Regions from separate parts of the Peptoniphilus rhinitidis 1-13 genome, predicted to be linked through region 3. Evidence: predicted binding sites of a transcription regulator. Region 3 holds the regulator's gene; each other region holds the start of a gene.
The links. The regulator HrcA, encoded in region 3, represses chaperone genes, less so after heat shock. The targets are predictions, from matches to a motif close to ATTAGCACTCNATANTATNGAGTGCTAAT.

Region 1 (5,642 bases), on a different contig from region 3:
ATTTTCATCTTTTGTATTTTCTTTTGCTTTATTATAAAAAGCTATCGATTGATTTTTTATGTCCTTTGCAATTGCAAATACATTTAGTGCTAATCTTGCCTTTTCTGAATCAACTTTGCCCCAATCGTAATCTTCTCTTTTTGTGAATTTTGCTTTGACTTTATCTGCAAAAGATGTATTGTCCTTTGATTTTATATTTTCCTTTAGACCCTTTAGATAAGATATGTGCTCTTCTGATTGTTGTGAAAGTGATGCAAAAATTTCTCCTGCATCGTCACCATTTAATATTTCAGCAGCTTTATCACAGAATTTAATTGATTCTTCTTCTACAAAAAGGGCTTCATCTACAATTGTCACTTCATTTTCAAAGATTTTTTCATCATCTTCTTCAGAATATTTTTTAATTGTCTTTAAGTATTCAATATTTTCTAAATCAGTTCCACTAAGTTCAATATTTGCAGCACTTTGTCTTGAATAATTACTTGTGACTTCGGCATTAGTTTTTTCTGGCATTATTTGACAAATTCCACCTACACAACCTGCTTCTTTTATTGCATCTTGTCCAGTTGCAATTGCTCTTTCATTTATAGGAAGAAGTTTTTTCTTTGCATCTCCATAAACTTTGGTAAAAGCTTTTATTACCGATTCTGTTTTTACAGTGTTTGTAACTTGTAAAAATGCTCCAAGCATTACCATATTTGCAACTTTTGCATTTCCAAGTTCTATTGCAAGATCATTTACTGGTATAGAAAATACATTTATGTCATTTCTTTTTGGAAAAGATTTTATAAGTGATGAATTTAAAAATAAATTTCCTCCTGGTGCAACAAACTCTTCAAATTTTTCTAGTGATGGTTCGTTCATTACGATTACATCTGTTGCTTGTGAAATAACGGGAGATCCAACTGGTTCATCTGAAACTACAACAGAACAATTTGCTGATCCTCCACGCATTTCTGGTCCATAACTTGGAAGCCATGATACAAATTTGTTTTCAAGCATCCCTGAATAAGTTATAAGTTGCCCCATTGCCATAATACCTTGTCCACCAAATCCAGCGGCAATAATATCTCTTGTAGCCATTAGTCTTCCCTCCTAAAATTTCCTAGTGGATAGTATGGAATCATATTATCTCTTAACCATGCAAGCGCATCTGCTGGAGGTAGTCCCCAGTTCGTTGGACAAGATGACAATACTTCTACTATTCCAAAGCCTTTACCTTCAAGTTGATGCTTGAAACATTCTTTTATTGCTTTTTTTGCTTTTCTAATATTTGCTGGAGTGTCAACTGAAACTCTTTCAACAAATTTTGCTCCGTCAATTGTAGCAAGCATTTCAGAAACTTTTAGTGGCTTTCCGCACCAATTTTCATCTCTACCATAAGGAGAAGTAGTTGTAACTTGCCCAACTAATGTTGTTGGCGCCATTTGTCCACCAGTCATTCCATAAATTGCATTGTTTACAAAAATTGTTGAAATATTTTCTCCTCTATGTGCTGCTTGTACAATTTCTGCGGTACCAATTGATGCCAAATCACCATCCCCTTGATAAGTAAACACAAGATTATTTGGATGCACTCTTTTTATTCCAGTTGCAACTGCTGGTGCTCTTCCATGTGCTGCTTCATGCATGTCACAATTAAAATATTTATATGCAAGAACTGCACATCCTACTGGTGCAACTCCAATTGCATCATCTAAAACTCCAAGTTCAACTAGCGATTCTGCCACAAGTTTATGAATTACTCCATGGGTACATCCTGGACAGTAATGTGTTTCATTTCTAGTCAAACCTTCTGAATATTTATATAAAACTTTTTCATTAGTTTTTTCCATTATTTAAGACCTCCTAAAACATTAAGAGCAGCTTCTTTTATTTCTTCTACATTTGGAATAACTCCACCTTGTCTTCCAAAGAAGTGAACATTTTGTCTTCCTTCAACTGCAATTTTAACATCATCAGTCATTTGTCCTTGATTCATTTCACAAACTAATATGTCTTTACAATTTGGATTAATATCTTTAAAGGCATCATAAGGATATGGCCAACAAGTTATTGGACGAATAAGACCAACTTTATACCCTTCTTCTCTCAAATGTTCTATTGCACTTTTTGCAATTCTAGCAGTAGTTCCATAGGCACTTATAACAAGATCTGCATCTTCTATACCATAAGCTTCTACTCTAATTTCATTTTCTGTAATTTCTCTATATTTTTCTATTAAATGTTTGTTGTGTTCTTCAAGTTCATCGGCAGAAAGATAAATTGAATTTATAATATTTCTTTCTCCATTATTTTTGCCCTTCCCTCTTGTTGCCCAAGTTTTTTCTGGGAGAGTCATTTTTTCTTGCATTCCAAATTCAACTGGCTCCATCATTTGTCCTAGAACACCATCACTCATTATTACGACAGGATTTCTATACTTGTCCGCCAAATCAAAACCAAGTTCTATTAAATTTACAAGTTCTTGAACTGAAGAAGGTGCCAAAGTTATAGTTCTATAATCTCCATTACCTCCACCCCTTGTTGATTGGAAATAATCTGTTTGAGAAGGCTGAATTGATCCAAGTCCTGGACCTCCTCTCATCATATTTACAATTACACAAGGAAGTTCAGCTCCTGCCATGTAAGAAATACCTTCTTGCATAAGCGAAACTCCTGGAGATGAAGAAGAAGTCATAACTCTTGCTCCTGCTCCGGCTGCTCCGTAAAGCATATTTATAGCTGCAACTTCTGATTCAGCTTGCAAAAAACATCCATCAACCTTTGGAAGTTCCCTTGATAAATATTCAGGAATTTCAGATTGCGGAGTAATAGGATATCCGAAAAAATATTTACATCCAGCTTCTATTGCTGCTGCACCAACTGCTTCGTTTCCCTTCATAAGTACTTTTGTCATGTAAACACCCCTTAAGAAATTTTATAAACTGTTATTATTGAATCTGGACAAGTTATTGCACAATTTTGACAAGCTATACAATCTTCTGGTCTTTTTGCCATTGCTGGTGCATATCCCTTTGCATTAATAGTTTCTCTATCAAGTTCAATAACATCCTTTGGACACACTGTTACGCATAGTCCACAACCTTTACATCTGTCTTTTTCAAATTCAACTCTGCCATTAGCCATAATTTACCTCCTATAACATCCAATCTTCTCTAAAAAATAAATCTATTGGAAAAACTTCTGCTTCTAAATTTAAATCTCTAACTTCCTTTTCTATACTTTTAAGGCATACTGCATATACATAAGGAAGATTTAATTTTTTTGAAACTTCTCTTGCAAGTTCATCGCCATATAAAATGTCATCTACTGTAGTTTCCTTTAAAAAATGTGTGGTATTAATTATTCCAGTGACTTTTGTCTGTGAATGACCTTCTACTTGTCCAATAAAATCTCTTACCGACTCAAAATCTTTTGTTTCAGGTCTATTTCTATTTATTACAAAATAATGATCATACCCTTCTCTTTTCAAAATATCTCTATACCTTCCAAGAGAAAGCGAACCCTTAGGATTTCCTCCAACATCTAAAACGGCTCTATAATCTTTATTTTCTAAAGGTTTTAAAATTGCAGCATCAACTGCTGGGATATCTAGAGAATTCTTTTCTCTCATATTAGATGAAAATGATTCCACACCTCTTTCATCTAAAAAATCCATTTTTTCTCTAATTCTGAAATATGTATTTATAATATCCAAGTCAACTGCTGCAACTTTTTCAAAATATTTTTTCAAATAGAGGCAGTAATTAATCGCAAATTCTGTCTTTCCGCTTCCAAAATGTCCTGTAATTATTTTTATTCTATTTCCATTTTCTACTTCTTTATACATCTTCCCCTCCAATCAAAAATATCAAATATATTATACATCAACTAAAAAAATTTGAAAACAATTGCAGCTTATATTTTTATTTATTATGGAAATTTATTTAATTTTTTGTCTAAACTTAGACTTTCTAAGGCTCTTTATTAGAGAATTTTATTTTTCAAAACTAACTTAAAATATTTTAAAAATAAAATTTGACTAATGAAACAAAAAGATATATTATTAGCAATAGAGTGCTTCGAGTGCTAATGAGAAAGGTGATAATACTATGAAAAATAAAAAATACAATGCACAAACAGAAAGATTAATGGATTTAATGATAAATTCCATTTACACAAATAAAGAAATATTTTTGAGAGAGTTAATTTCAAATGCGAGTGATGCAATGGACAAAATGTATTACATTGCACTTAATGACAAAAATGTAAAATTTAATCACGAAGACTATTTTATAAGAATCACTCCTGATAAAGAAAATAGAACTTTAACAATTGAAGATAATGGTATTGGAATGAGCGAAGACGAACTCGTAGAAAATTTGGGTACAATTGCAAAATCCGGTTCTTTAGATTTTAAAAAATTAAACGAAAAAGAAGATAATCACGAAATCATTGGACAATTTGGGGTAGGCTTCTACTCTGCATTTATGGTTGCCGATGAAATTTCTGTTTTATCTAAATCTTATAAAGATGATATAGCTCATCTATTTAAGTCCCAGGGTGCAGAAGGTTATTCAATAGAAGATGCAAAAAAAGATTCTCATGGAACAATTATAACTCTTCACTTAAAAGAAAATAGCGAAGATGAAAACTATGATAAATACCTTGATGAATATGAAATAAGAGATCTTGTGAGCCACTACTCCAACTACATCAGCTACCCAATTAAAATGGAAGTTGAAAAGAAAAAACCAAGCGATGATTCCACTGAAGAAGATCCAAAATTTGAATCTTATAGAGAAGACGATGTGCTAAATTCTTCTGTCCCAATGTGGAGAAAAAATAAAAACGAACTCACAGAAGAAGACTACAACAACTTCTTTAGACAAAGACATTTTGGGTTTGAAGATCCTCTTGCACACATCCATGTGAGCGTTGAAGGCGCAATTTCCTTTAAATCAATTCTATACATTCCATCAAGAAGACCTTTTGACTTCTTTAATCCAGATAGAAAGGGCGGACTTGAACTTTATTCCAATGGAGTTTTGATTATGGATAAGTGCGAAGAACTCTTGCCGAACTATTTGAACTTCGTAAAAGGTGTAGTTGACTCTGAAGATATTTCTCTAAATATTTCTCGTGAAATGCTACAAAAAACTCGTGAATTGCAATTAATTAAGAAAAATATAGAAAAGAAAATCCTTGATGAACTTGCAAAAATCCTTAAAAATGACAGGGAAAAATACAGAGAATTCTTTAAAAACTTTGGAGTTAGCCTAAAGTCAGGCGCTTATGAAAATTATGGTGCTGACAAAGATAAATTAAAAGACCTATTTATTTTTGCTACAACAAAAAGAGAAGATGCAACTTTCAATGAATACAGAAAAGAAATGAAGCCAGACCAAGACTTTATCTACTATGCAAATGGATCCTCAATCGAAGCTATTAAGGACCTACCACAAATCAAGCACTTTATTGATAAGGACATAGAAGTTCTTGCCCTAACAGACCCAATTGACGAATTTGTCATTAAGATGTTAGAAGAATATGACGACAAGAAGTTTAAGTCAATTTCTGAAACAGAAGATGTAAAAGAAGAAGACGAAAAAACTCTTAAAGACTATGTGAAGAAGATGAAGGAAATCTTGGAAGGAGAA
Region 2 (5,642 bases), on a different contig from region 3:
GCAAAAAAATTGGCAGTTGGTATTATCCTCTAGCTAAATATGTATATGTAACAGCCGCTCTTGTGGCTCTCATTGCAGGAGCAATCCTAGGGGGAATTGGCTAATATAATTTTATGCAATATAAGAAGTGTTGGTTTGTCGCCAACACTTTTATACTTTTAACTTATCTTTTAATTTAAAAATTATCCTTTTTATTTCTAAAATCTATAAATTCATCTAAATCCTTTGCTATGAAGAAAGGATTTATTTTTTTCTCTATTCCAATTGTTGAAGGAAGTGTAATTTTATCCTCTTTTCTCAAATTTTTTACTTCTTCATATTCCTTATCCAAGTCTTCATTAGAAATCACAGATTTTGCAAATTTTAAATTATTAAGAGAGTACTCATGAGCAGCATAAACTTTTGTATTATCATCAAGCTTTTTTAATCTCCTTAGTCCATCGTAGGATGCTTTATAATTTTTTGTAAAAACTCTACCACAACCCGCAAGAAAAAGTGCATCTCCACAAAATAAATTATCTCCCATCAAATAAGAAATGTGTCCTTTCGTGTGTCCACCTGTTAAAATCACTTTAAAATTTTCACTCAAGAGTTCAAATTCATCGCCATCTTTTAAATTAACATTATTGTACTCTTTAGTTTCAATGGGCCCATAAACTTTTGATCCATATTTATTTTTAAGTTCAGCCACTCCACCTACATGATCACTGTGCTTGTGAGTTAAAAGAATATAATCAAGATTTTTATCTTTCAAATAATTTATTACAGGACTTGCTTCGCCAGGGTCAAACACAATAATTTTATAGTCCTTTTCAATTGTCCAAATATAATTGTCATCAAAAGCTTTTATATAATTAATAAACATATAACACCTCTTAATATAAGTACTCTTCTTTACTAGATTTAAACACTACTTAAAATAATTTAAAAGACAGTGATTTTTCATAGCTTATTTGTTTAAGTTTTTGTTTCTTAATATCTCATTTCTCTAAATAAACTCCATTTCAGTCGTTTTTTGCAGTCGCCCTCTCAGTATGAATATAAAAAAGTAGCCTTATTTTTAAGACTACTTCCTACTCTTATTTAGTTAACTTCTTTATATCCAAATCACTCAAAAATGTTTCCTACTTGGTCACATTTTTGACTAAGACTTGATCCGATTTCTCAGAAATCGTGATAAGTCTTTCCATAGATTTTTGCTCGCCAAAAATCTATATTCCCTTATTTTTCTGAATAAGGTTCTTCATAGCTTTAGGCTCCCTTCTGTCGCCTTCAGCTTAAAAACCGTTTCAATCGTGACCAGTCACGATTGAAACTACCATTAATTACATCATTCCCATGCCTGGATTCATTGCTGGCATTTCTGGTTCGTCTTCTTTTATATTTGCTACTGCTGCTTCTGTTGTTAATATCATTGATGCTACGCTTGCTGCATTTTGGAGTGCTGATCTTGTTACTTTTGTTGGATCAACTATTCCTTCTTTTTTCATATCTACATATTCTTTTTTATATGCGTCAAATCCAATTCCATTTTCTTTTGTTTTTACTTGTTCTACTACTACTGAGCCTTCTAACCCTGCGTTTTCTGCTATTTGTCTTAGTGGTTCTTCTAATGCCTTCAAGATAATATTTGCACCAGTTTTTTCGTCATCTTCCAATTCGTCAACTACCTTTGATACTGCATCTATTGAATCAATTAATACAGTTCCGCCGCCTGCAACAATTCCTTCTTCTACTGCTGCTCTTGTTGCTGCAAGTGCATCTTCGATTCTAAGTTTTCTTTCTTTAAGTTCAACTTCTGTTGCTGCACCTACTTGAATTACTGCAACTCCACCAGATAATTTTGCAAGTCTTTCTTGTAATTTTTCTGTGTCAAATTCTGAATCAGATTCTTCAATTTGATTTTTAATGTGGCTGATTCTGTTGTCAAGCTCAGATTTTTCGCCATTTCCATTTACTATAACTGTAAGTTCTTTTTCAACTCTAACTTTTGCTGCTGACCCTAGCATATCAATTGTTGCATCTTTAAGATCTTGACCTAGGTCAGAAGAAATAACTTGTCCACCAGTTAAGATTGCTATATCTTGTAACATATCTTTTCTTCTGTCGCCATATCCTGGAGCTTTAACTCCAACAACATTTAATGTTCCTCTAAGTGAGTTTACAACAAGTGTAGCAAGTGCTTCACCTTCAATGTCGTCAGCTACAATTAAAAGTGGTTTTGATTCTTGTAAAACTTGTTCAAGAAGTGGCAAAATTTCTTGAATATTTGAAATCTTTTTATCCGTAATTAAAATATATGGGTCTTCTAATTCTGCAACCATTTTATCAGAATCTGTAACCATATATGGAGATAGATACCCTCTGTCAAATTGCATACCTTCAACTACGTCAAGGCTTGTTCCCATTGATTTTGATTCTTCAACAGTGATTACACCATCATTTCCAACTTTTTCCATTGCTTCTGAAATAAGTTTTCCAACTTGTTCATTAGCAGCAGATATAGATGCTACTTGTTCAATAGCTTCTTTTGAAGAAACTTCTGTTGAAAAGTTTTTGATTTCTTCAACTGCCTTATCAACTGCTTTTTCAATTCCTTTTTGAAGAACCATTGGATTTGCACCTGCAGCAAGGTTTCTCATTCCTTCTCTTATAATTGCTTGTGCAAGAAGAGTTGCTGTTGTAGTACCATCACCGGCTACATCATTTGTTTTAGTGGCAACTTCTTTTAAAAGTTGAGCTCCCATGTTTTCAAATTTATCTTCGCATTCAATTTCTCTTGCAATAGTTACACCATCATTAGTAATAAGTGGCGTTCCATATTCTTTGTCCAAAATTACATTTCTACCCTTAGGTCCAAGAGTAACTTTAACTGTATCTGCAAGAGTATTTATTCCTTTAATTAATCCTTTTCTAGCATCTTCTGAAAATTTAATTTCCTTAGCCATTTTATCTCTCCTTATTCAATTACTGCCAAGATATCTTGGAATTTAATAATTGTGTATTTTTCCTTATCAAGTTCAATGTCATTTCCTGCATATTTTGAAAAAATAACTTTGTCGCCCACTTTTACAAGGCCCTTCATATCTTCATCTGTATCTAGTTTATTTCCTGTTGCAACAACTTCTGCTATATTTGATTCCTCTTTTGCTGAAGAAGGAAGTACAATTCCTGAAGTAGTTGTTTCTTCTTTTTCAATTTTTTTAATGACGATCTTATCATCAAGTGGTCTAAGTTTCATCTATTTCAACCTCCAATAAATAATTAGCACTCATTGTTCTATTCTGCTAACACTATTATAATAACTCAAATAAAAAATTTTTTCAAGTATAAAAACAAAATTAAAATTTAAAATTTTCCACTTCTATTTAGGCAAAAAGAAATTTTCTATGTCAATCTTTTCCAATTCGAGAAGTTTAATTTTTCTATCTATTCCTCCAGCATATCCTGTTAAATTGCCATCTTTTCCAACAACTCTGTGGCAGGGGATTATTATAGAAATTGGATTGTGTGATACTGCACCACCAACTGCTTGAGAAGACATTTTCTTATAATCTTTTTCCTCAACAAGTTTTTGTGCAATACTTTTATAATTTGTAGTCTTTCCATAAGGTATATCAAGTAAAATTTTCCAAACATCTCTTCTAAAGTCTGTACCCATCATGTGAACTTTTGGCGTAAAACTTGGATTTCTCCCAGAAAAATAAATATCAAGATAGTCCTTAGTATCTTTTATAAAATTATTTTCCTTAAAAATAACATCTTCTTTTAAATTTTCTTTAAAATATTTTTGATTCTCAAACCAAAGGCCTGTCAAACCGCATTTATCTGATGCTATTAAAATATTTCCTAATGGAGATTTATAATTATCTAAATATATCATTTTGTCCTCTAAACTTTTTAACTCTTAATCTAATTACTTTATATACTATATAAGATTTAAATTTATAACCATTTTTTGCAGAAAAAATCTGCAGACTTCCCTGCAGATTTTAAGGAGATGGTTTTATGAAAAATATCACCAGTTAATTTATTCACTTTTATTTAGTCTTAGTGTTGTTGTTTGACTTTTTCAAAGCTTCTATTTCTTTTTTAAGAACTTCTACTTCTTTAACTTCTTTTCTTAATGTTTCTATTTCTTTTAATTCTTTCTTAAGATCTTCGATTTCTTTATTAACTTCTAAATTTTGTCCAGCTTTAACCTTAGCATTTTCATCTTTTAATTTTCTAACTTCTTCTCTAAGTTCTCTAATTTCCTTTTCGGAATCGATCTTATTTTGTGTAACAATATTTTCTAGACTTGACTTAGCAAGCTTTTCATTTTCAAATTCCCTTGCAAGATCTTCAACTTCACCTAAGAACTTTTCAGCATCTTTTGCTGTTGCAACTGGAATGTCTTTTAGCTTTTCTGCCAATCTTTCTCTGTAAGCATCCTTATTTTTTTCAACTATATCTATAATTTCTTGAGCCTTTTCTTTGTATTCACTAGAATTTACAAGATCCTTATAAGCTCTTTCAAAATTTCTCATATAGAATCTGAAGAAATCAGAAAAATCTTCTAATGATGCTTCAGTTTCAAGACCATCAATATAATTCCTTTGAGCCTTTAGTGCTGTTTCTTGATTTTTCTTTTCCAAGAATAAATTAAATTCAAGAAGCTTTAATTCAAGTTCAAGATAATTTTCAAGTTCTTTTTTAGACTTTATCTTTTCCCCATCACTTACACCAATAGTTGGCATTTCAAAAATTTTATCCAGAATTCCTTGATAAAAATCTCTTACATCTTTAACTAATAGTTCAGGTCTATTTTTAATAGCTTCTTCATAAAAGTCAATTGATTTCTTAGAATTTTGAACCACTGGTCTTACAAACTTTTCTAAATTGAAGTTTTCCACAATTCTGTAATAACTATCTGGTATCAACTTGTAGAAATACTTTTTAGACATATCAACTAACTCGTCGCTATAAATTTCAAATAATTCAATTAATTTATTTTGTGCTGAAACAATGTCTAAATCTTTATAAAAGTCGCCATAAGCAAGATATAGTCTGTTTAAAAATTCAACATTCTTGTTGTAGTTTTCCATTGATTCCTTATATCCAGGCACTTGATTGAAAAAGTCTTTGAAATTATCTTCAAACTTTTGATTCATTTGTTTATAATCAGTGAAAAATTCCATTGGATTTTTAAAACTATTTACAAACATATCTGGTCCAAAGGATTTGAAATTTCCAAAATTGAAAGATTCCATAAACTTACTATAAGCTTCCTTTTGATTGTCAAAAATATTCTTTTGCATTTCTAACATATCTTCAAAAAAATTTTTATTATCCATTACTTCCTCCTATTTTTAGTTCTTGCATTTAACCATTCCACTTTAAAGTCTTTATTTTTGTTTTGCTTTAGTAGATTATAATATCAAAATAAAATAAGGTCAACTCAAGATTACCTTTTCCTGCGGATTTTACGAAAATTTTACTACTTATTTAATTTTTCTTTATTTTTATTCCTATTTTATTCTTCTTTCATTTCTCTTATTATATTGTTACCCAACTAAATAGATATTATTTATATTTAGTAAGATATTTTAATTAATTCAAACTTTTAGTAAATAAGTTTTCTTTATTAATAAAAAATGTTC
Region 3 (5,642 bases):
TCACAACAAATTTTGCATCAACAGAAGTTGGGGTTCCGCCTCCAATAAAAATAGTGTCAATTATTTTATTTTTTAAAAAATTTTCATATAATTTTATTTCTCTTTCTAAATATAAAAAATATTTTTCAACATTTTCTCTATTTAAAAGAGAAGAGCAGAAGTCACAATAGTGACATCTACTCTCGCAAAATGGTATGTGAATATAAATCGAAATCTTATTTTTCTTCATCATATTTTAAAACTGACAAGAAAGCATCTTGTGGAATATCAACATTTCCAACAGTACGCATTCTCTTTTTTCCTTCCTTTTGTTTTTCAAGAAGTTTTCTTTTTCTCGTAATATCTCCGCCATAACATTTTGCAAGAACATCTTTTCTAAGGGCACGAATAGTTTCCCTTGCAATAATTTTGTTGCCTATGGCAGCTTGAATTGGCACTGCAAATTGGTGCCTTGGAATTACATCTTTTAATTTTTCGCAGACTTTTCTTGCACGAGTGTAGGCATTTGATTCATGGACAATTAATGAGAAGGCATCTACGAGTTCTTCGTTTATTAGGATATCAAGTTTTACAAGATCAGATTTTTCGTAGCCAATTAATTCATAATCGTAGGATGCGTAGCCACGAGTTTTTGATTTTAAAGCATCAAAAAAATCGTAAATGACTTCGTTTAGTGGCATGTGATAAGTTATAAGTGCTCTTGTTTCTTCGAGATACTGCATATCCTTAAAGATACCACGCCTATTTTGGCAAAGCTCCATAACTTGACCTACGTAATCTGTTGGTGTCATAATTTCTGCTTTTACAATTGGTTCTTCCATGTATTCAATTTCATTTTGGTCAGGAAGATTTGATGGATTTTGAATAGAAATCATTGTTCCATCTTTTTTCATAACATTGTAAATAACAGAAGGGGCTGTCGTGACAATATTTAAATTAAATTCTCTTTCAAGCCTTTCTTGAATAATTTCCATGTGAAGAAGTCCCAAGAATCCACACCTAAATCCAAAACCAAGAGCGACAGAAGTTTCTGCCTCAAAGTCAAGGGCTGCATCATTTACTTGCAATTTTTCTAATGCTTCACGGACGTTATTATACTCTTCTCCTTCGCCAGGATAGACCCCGCAGAATACCATTGGAACAACTTTTTTGTAGCCAGGCATTGGTTCTGAAGTTTTATTATTTTTAAGAGTTATTGTGTCGCCAACTCTTGCATCTTTTACATTCTTAATTGAAGCTGTTATATAACCAACTTCGCCAGCACTTAGCGAGTCAAGGGCTATATGACCATTTGATGTCACACCAACTTCTACTACTTCAAAAGTTTTTCCAGTTGCCATCATAAGTATTTCATCGCCAGGTTTCACAGAACCATCAATTATTCTAACATGACATACTACACCTCTGTAAGAGTCGTAAATGGAATCAAAAATAAGTGCTTTTAGAGGTGCATCGTGATCGCCACTTGGTGCAGGAACTTTATCCACAATTTCATGAAGCACATCTTCTATTCCTATCCCTTCTTTTGCAGAAATAAGAGGAATGCCTTCTGTTTCAATTCCAATTATATCTTCTATTTCTTCTTTTATTTCATCAGGTCTTGCACTTGGAAGATCAATTTTATTTATTACTGGAACAAGTTCAAGATCTTGATCAATGGCAAGATATACATTGGCAAGAGTTTGTGCTTCAACACCTTGTGCAGCATCAACAACTACAATCGCACCTTCGCAAGCTGCAAGAGAGCGGGAAACTTCGTAGTTAAAATCAACATGACCAGGAGTGTCTATTAAATTAAAAATGTATTCTTCTCCATCTCTGTCATCTTTATAAATAAGTCTTATTGCCTTTAGTTTAATTGTGATTCCCCTCTCACGCTCAAGTTCCATTGAATCCAAGACTTGTTCGTCCATTTCTCTTTTTGTTAACATTCCTGTAGATTCAATAAGTCTGTCGGCAAGAGTAGATTTTCCGTGGTCAATATGTGCAATTATTGAAAAATTTCTAATATTTTTTTGATTTCTCAAATTATACCTCCAAAGTTCTAGGGGATTTTATCTATTAAATAAATATAAAATTTTATTAATTTTTATTTTTACTTTCAAGTTCAAGGGATCCTTTGTCTTTAATAGGGAACATTCTATATACAGCAGCAGATTTAATTCTTTTTTTATTAATTGGGCCGAAATATCTGGAGTCAACGCTCATCTTAGGAAGTCTATTGTCGCCCATAACGAAGTACTCATCTTCTTTAAGAGTTAATTTTTCTATTGAGGACTCAGTATAATCACTTGAAGTATAATTTTCTTCTAGGACTTTTCCATTTAAAATAACTTTTCCATCTTTAAATTCAATAGTGTCGCCACCCTTTGCTATAATTCTCTTGATGTAATTTCTACTATCATTGGGTGCATCAATTACAACAATTTCACCACGAGGAAGATCTTTAAATCTTTTATAGGAAAGGCAAATTAATTTGTCTTTTTCATTTAAAGTTGGATTCATAGATTCTCCATTTACAACAGCTATATTAAAAATAAAGTTTCTAACAAAAAGTGCAATTAAAACTGCAATTACAATTGTAAGAACAAAGGATAGTGTTTCATTTTTTTTCAAAGTAATCATCTCCAAATATTAATTTTAACACAAAGAGAGTGAAGATTGGAAAAATTTTTAAGTTTAATAAATAAATGTATTTTAAAAAATTTGAATTTAATTTTTGTAAGAAATTTATTTTGATTTAGAAAAAGAAAGATAAAATAAAAAAAATTTTAAAATTCCTTGACAAAGTTACAAGGAGGGAGTACTATATATGTAAGTTAGCACTCGATACAAATGAGTGCTAACAAAAAGGAGGAAAATTATGGATGATCGTAAAATGAATATTTTAAATGCCATAATTGAAGCATATATTGATATGCCTACTCCCGTCGGTTCCAGAACTCTTTCCAAGGAGTACAATCTAGGAGTGAGTTCTGCGACTATAAGAAATGAAATGGCAGATCTTGAAGACCTTGGTTTTTTAAATAAGCCTCATCAATCAGCAGGAAGAATTCCTTCCGACAAGGCTTATAGATTTTATGTTGATGAAATTTTTAAAAATTTTAGTACTTTTCACGACATGGAAGCATCACTTAAAATCAAGGATAAAATTTTATATAATTCAAGCAATTTAGAAGATTTTTATAAAAACACTGTGAGTTTACTTGCCAGCATTAGCAATTGCACTGCATATTTAATTGCACCAGAAAAAGCTGACAAAAAGATAAAAAGGCTCACTCTTGTAAAAATTGATGAAAAAACTGCACTCCTTGTCTTAATAGGAGATAGAGGAGTTATGGAAAGATATTTTCTAGACATAGAAAATATTCCCAATGATGATTTTTATTATATTGAGAGAGTTTTAAATGAGAAAGTTTCAGGAATTGATTTTGATAAGATTGAATCGTTAAAGATTTCTCTTTCTGATAATATGGTAAGACATGCAGCTTTTATTTCAAATATTATAAAAATTGCAAGTAATTTTAATAAAAAAGTATCTTCCATTGAGATTTATTATGACGGCCTCACTAATATTTTGAATTTTGATGAATACAAAGATCTTGAGAAAGCTAAAGATTTTATGAATTTAGTTGAGGACAGAGATAGTTTATTTCAAATTCTAAAAGAGGATAACTTTACAAGTGATGTTGAGGTTATTATTGGTTCAGAAAATAGTGCCAATCTTATGAAAGAGAATACTATTATAAGAGCACCCTTTGCTACAAGTTATGGAATTTATGGGAGCATTGGTCTTATTGGACCTGTTAGAATTGACTATATGAGATTGGTTAAAGTCGTAAAAGTTTTTAGCGATGCTGTTAAAAGTGGATTAGAAGAAATGTGAGGGAGTACATGACAAATGATGATATAAAAAAAGAAGATGTTTTAGATGAAGAAAATTTAGAAAAAGATGAAACAGAAGAAATAGAAAACGAAGAAGGTTCTGAAGAAGTAAAAGAAGAAGCTTCAGATGAAGATGAAAAATATAAAAATTTAATGGACAAATTTATGAGACTTCAAGCCGACTTTTCAAATTATAAGAGGAGGACTGAAACTCAAAAATCTGAGTTTGTTGAACTTGGTGTAAAAAAAATAGTAAATGATTTACTTCCTGTTATTGACAATTTTGAAAGAGCTATGGATTCTATTGGTGATAAGGATTCAACTTATGACGGGATAAGAATGATAAAAGATCAACTTACTGATGTTCTTAAGAACGAAGGTATAGTAGAAATGAAAGCACTGGGCGAAGAATTCGACCCAATGTATCACCACGCAGTGCTAACTGAAGATTCTGATGAATATGAAAGTGGCTATGTAATTGAAGTTTTACAAAAAGGTTATTTAATTGATGATAAGACATTAAGACCAGCAATGGTTAAGGTTTCACAATAATTTAGTTTATTTAGGAGGAAATTTAAATGGGAAAAATAATTGGTATTGATTTAGGAACAACTAACTCTGCAGTAGCAGTAATGGAAGGTGGAGACTCTGTAATAATTCCAAATATAGAAGGTAATAGAACTACTCCATCTGTTGTAGCTTTCACAAAAGATGGCGAAAGATTAGTAGGAGAAACTGCTAAAAGACAAGCTATAACAAATCCAGATAGAACTGTTTCTTCAATTAAAAGACACATGGGTTCTGATTTTAATGTAAAAATAGATTCAAAAACTTATACACCACAAGATATTTCAGCGATGATTTTACAAAAATTAAAATCTGATGCAGAATCCTATCTTGGAGAAAAAATTACAGAAGCTGTTATAACTGTTCCAGCTTATTTTACAGATGCTCAAAGACAAGCAACTAAAGACGCAGGAAGAATTGCAGGACTTGATGTAAAGAGAATTGTAAATGAACCAACTGCAGCAGCTCTTGCTTATGGAGAAGATAAAGATGGCAAGGCACAAACTGTTATGGTATATGACCTTGGCGGTGGTACTTTTGACGTTTCAATTCTTGAACTTTCTGATGGAGTTTTTGAAGTACACGCAACTCGTGGTAACAATAAACTTGGTGGAGATGACTTTGACAATAGATTAATTGATTATATTGCAGAAGAATTCAAAAAAGAAAATGGTGTTGATTTAAAAGCTGATAAGATGAGTCTTCAAAGATTAAAAGAAGCAGCTGAAAAAGCTAAGAAAGAACTTTCTTCTACAATGTCAACAAATATAAATCTTCCATTTATTACAGCTTCAGCATCTGGTCCACTTCACTTAAATATGGATATAACTCGTTCTAAGTTTGATGAACTTACTGCTGATTTGGTTAAAATGACTGAAGGACCTGTTAAAGATGCTTTAAAAGATGCAGGACTTTCTGCAAATGATATAGATAAAGTTCTTTTAGTTGGTGGTTCAACAAGAATCCCAGCAGTACAAGAATGTATTAAAAAATTAACTGGAAAACAACCACAAAAAGATATTAACCCAGATGAATGTGTCGCTCTTGGTGCAGCTATTCAAGGTGGAGTTCTTTCAGGAGATGTAAAAGATTTATTACTACTTGATGTAACACCACTTTCCCTTGGAATTGAAACAATGGGTAATATTACAACAAGACTTATTGAAAGAAATACAACTATTCCAACTAAG

Region 1: the regulator HrcA is predicted to act here: its motif matches at 4,048-4,076, upstream of htpG (molecular chaperone HtpG).
Region 2: the regulator HrcA is predicted to act here: its motif matches at 3,264-3,292, upstream of RH95_RS06065 (co-chaperone GroES).

What each region holds. Positions count from the first base shown of each region.
Region 1 covers NZ_BAEW01000013.1:21,223-26,864, reverse strand. The annotation lists gene RH95_RS07325 (2-oxoacid:acceptor oxidoreductase family protein) at 1-1,083, opposite strand, end outside; gene RH95_RS07320 (thiamine pyrophosphate-dependent enzyme) at 1,083-1,835, opposite strand; gene RH95_RS07315 (3-methyl-2-oxobutanoate dehydrogenase subunit VorB) at 1,835-2,899, opposite strand; gene RH95_RS07310 (4Fe-4S dicluster domain-containing protein) at 2,911-3,129, opposite strand; gene RH95_RS07305 (ATP-binding protein) at 3,140-3,832, opposite strand; gene htpG (molecular chaperone HtpG) at 4,095-5,642, shown strand, end outside.
Region 2 covers NZ_BAEW01000008.1:27,431-33,072, forward strand. The annotation lists gene RH95_RS06050 (sodium-dependent transporter) at 1-104, shown strand, start outside; gene gloB (hydroxyacylglutathione hydrolase) at 176-865, opposite strand; gene groL (chaperonin GroEL) at 1,326-2,948, opposite strand; gene RH95_RS06065 (co-chaperone GroES) at 2,960-3,241, opposite strand; gene RH95_RS06070 (methylated-DNA--[protein]-cysteine S-methyltransferase) at 3,365-3,883, opposite strand; gene RH95_RS06075 (hypothetical protein) at 4,041-5,336, opposite strand.
Region 3 covers NZ_BAEW01000004.1:58,882-64,523, reverse strand. The annotation lists gene hemW (radical SAM family heme chaperone HemW) at 1-229, opposite strand, end outside; gene lepA (translation elongation factor 4) at 216-2,027, opposite strand; gene lepB (signal peptidase I) at 2,083-2,625, opposite strand; gene hrcA (heat-inducible transcriptional repressor HrcA) at 2,864-3,886, shown strand; gene grpE (nucleotide exchange factor GrpE) at 3,895-4,437, shown strand; gene dnaK (molecular chaperone DnaK) at 4,464-5,642, shown strand, end outside.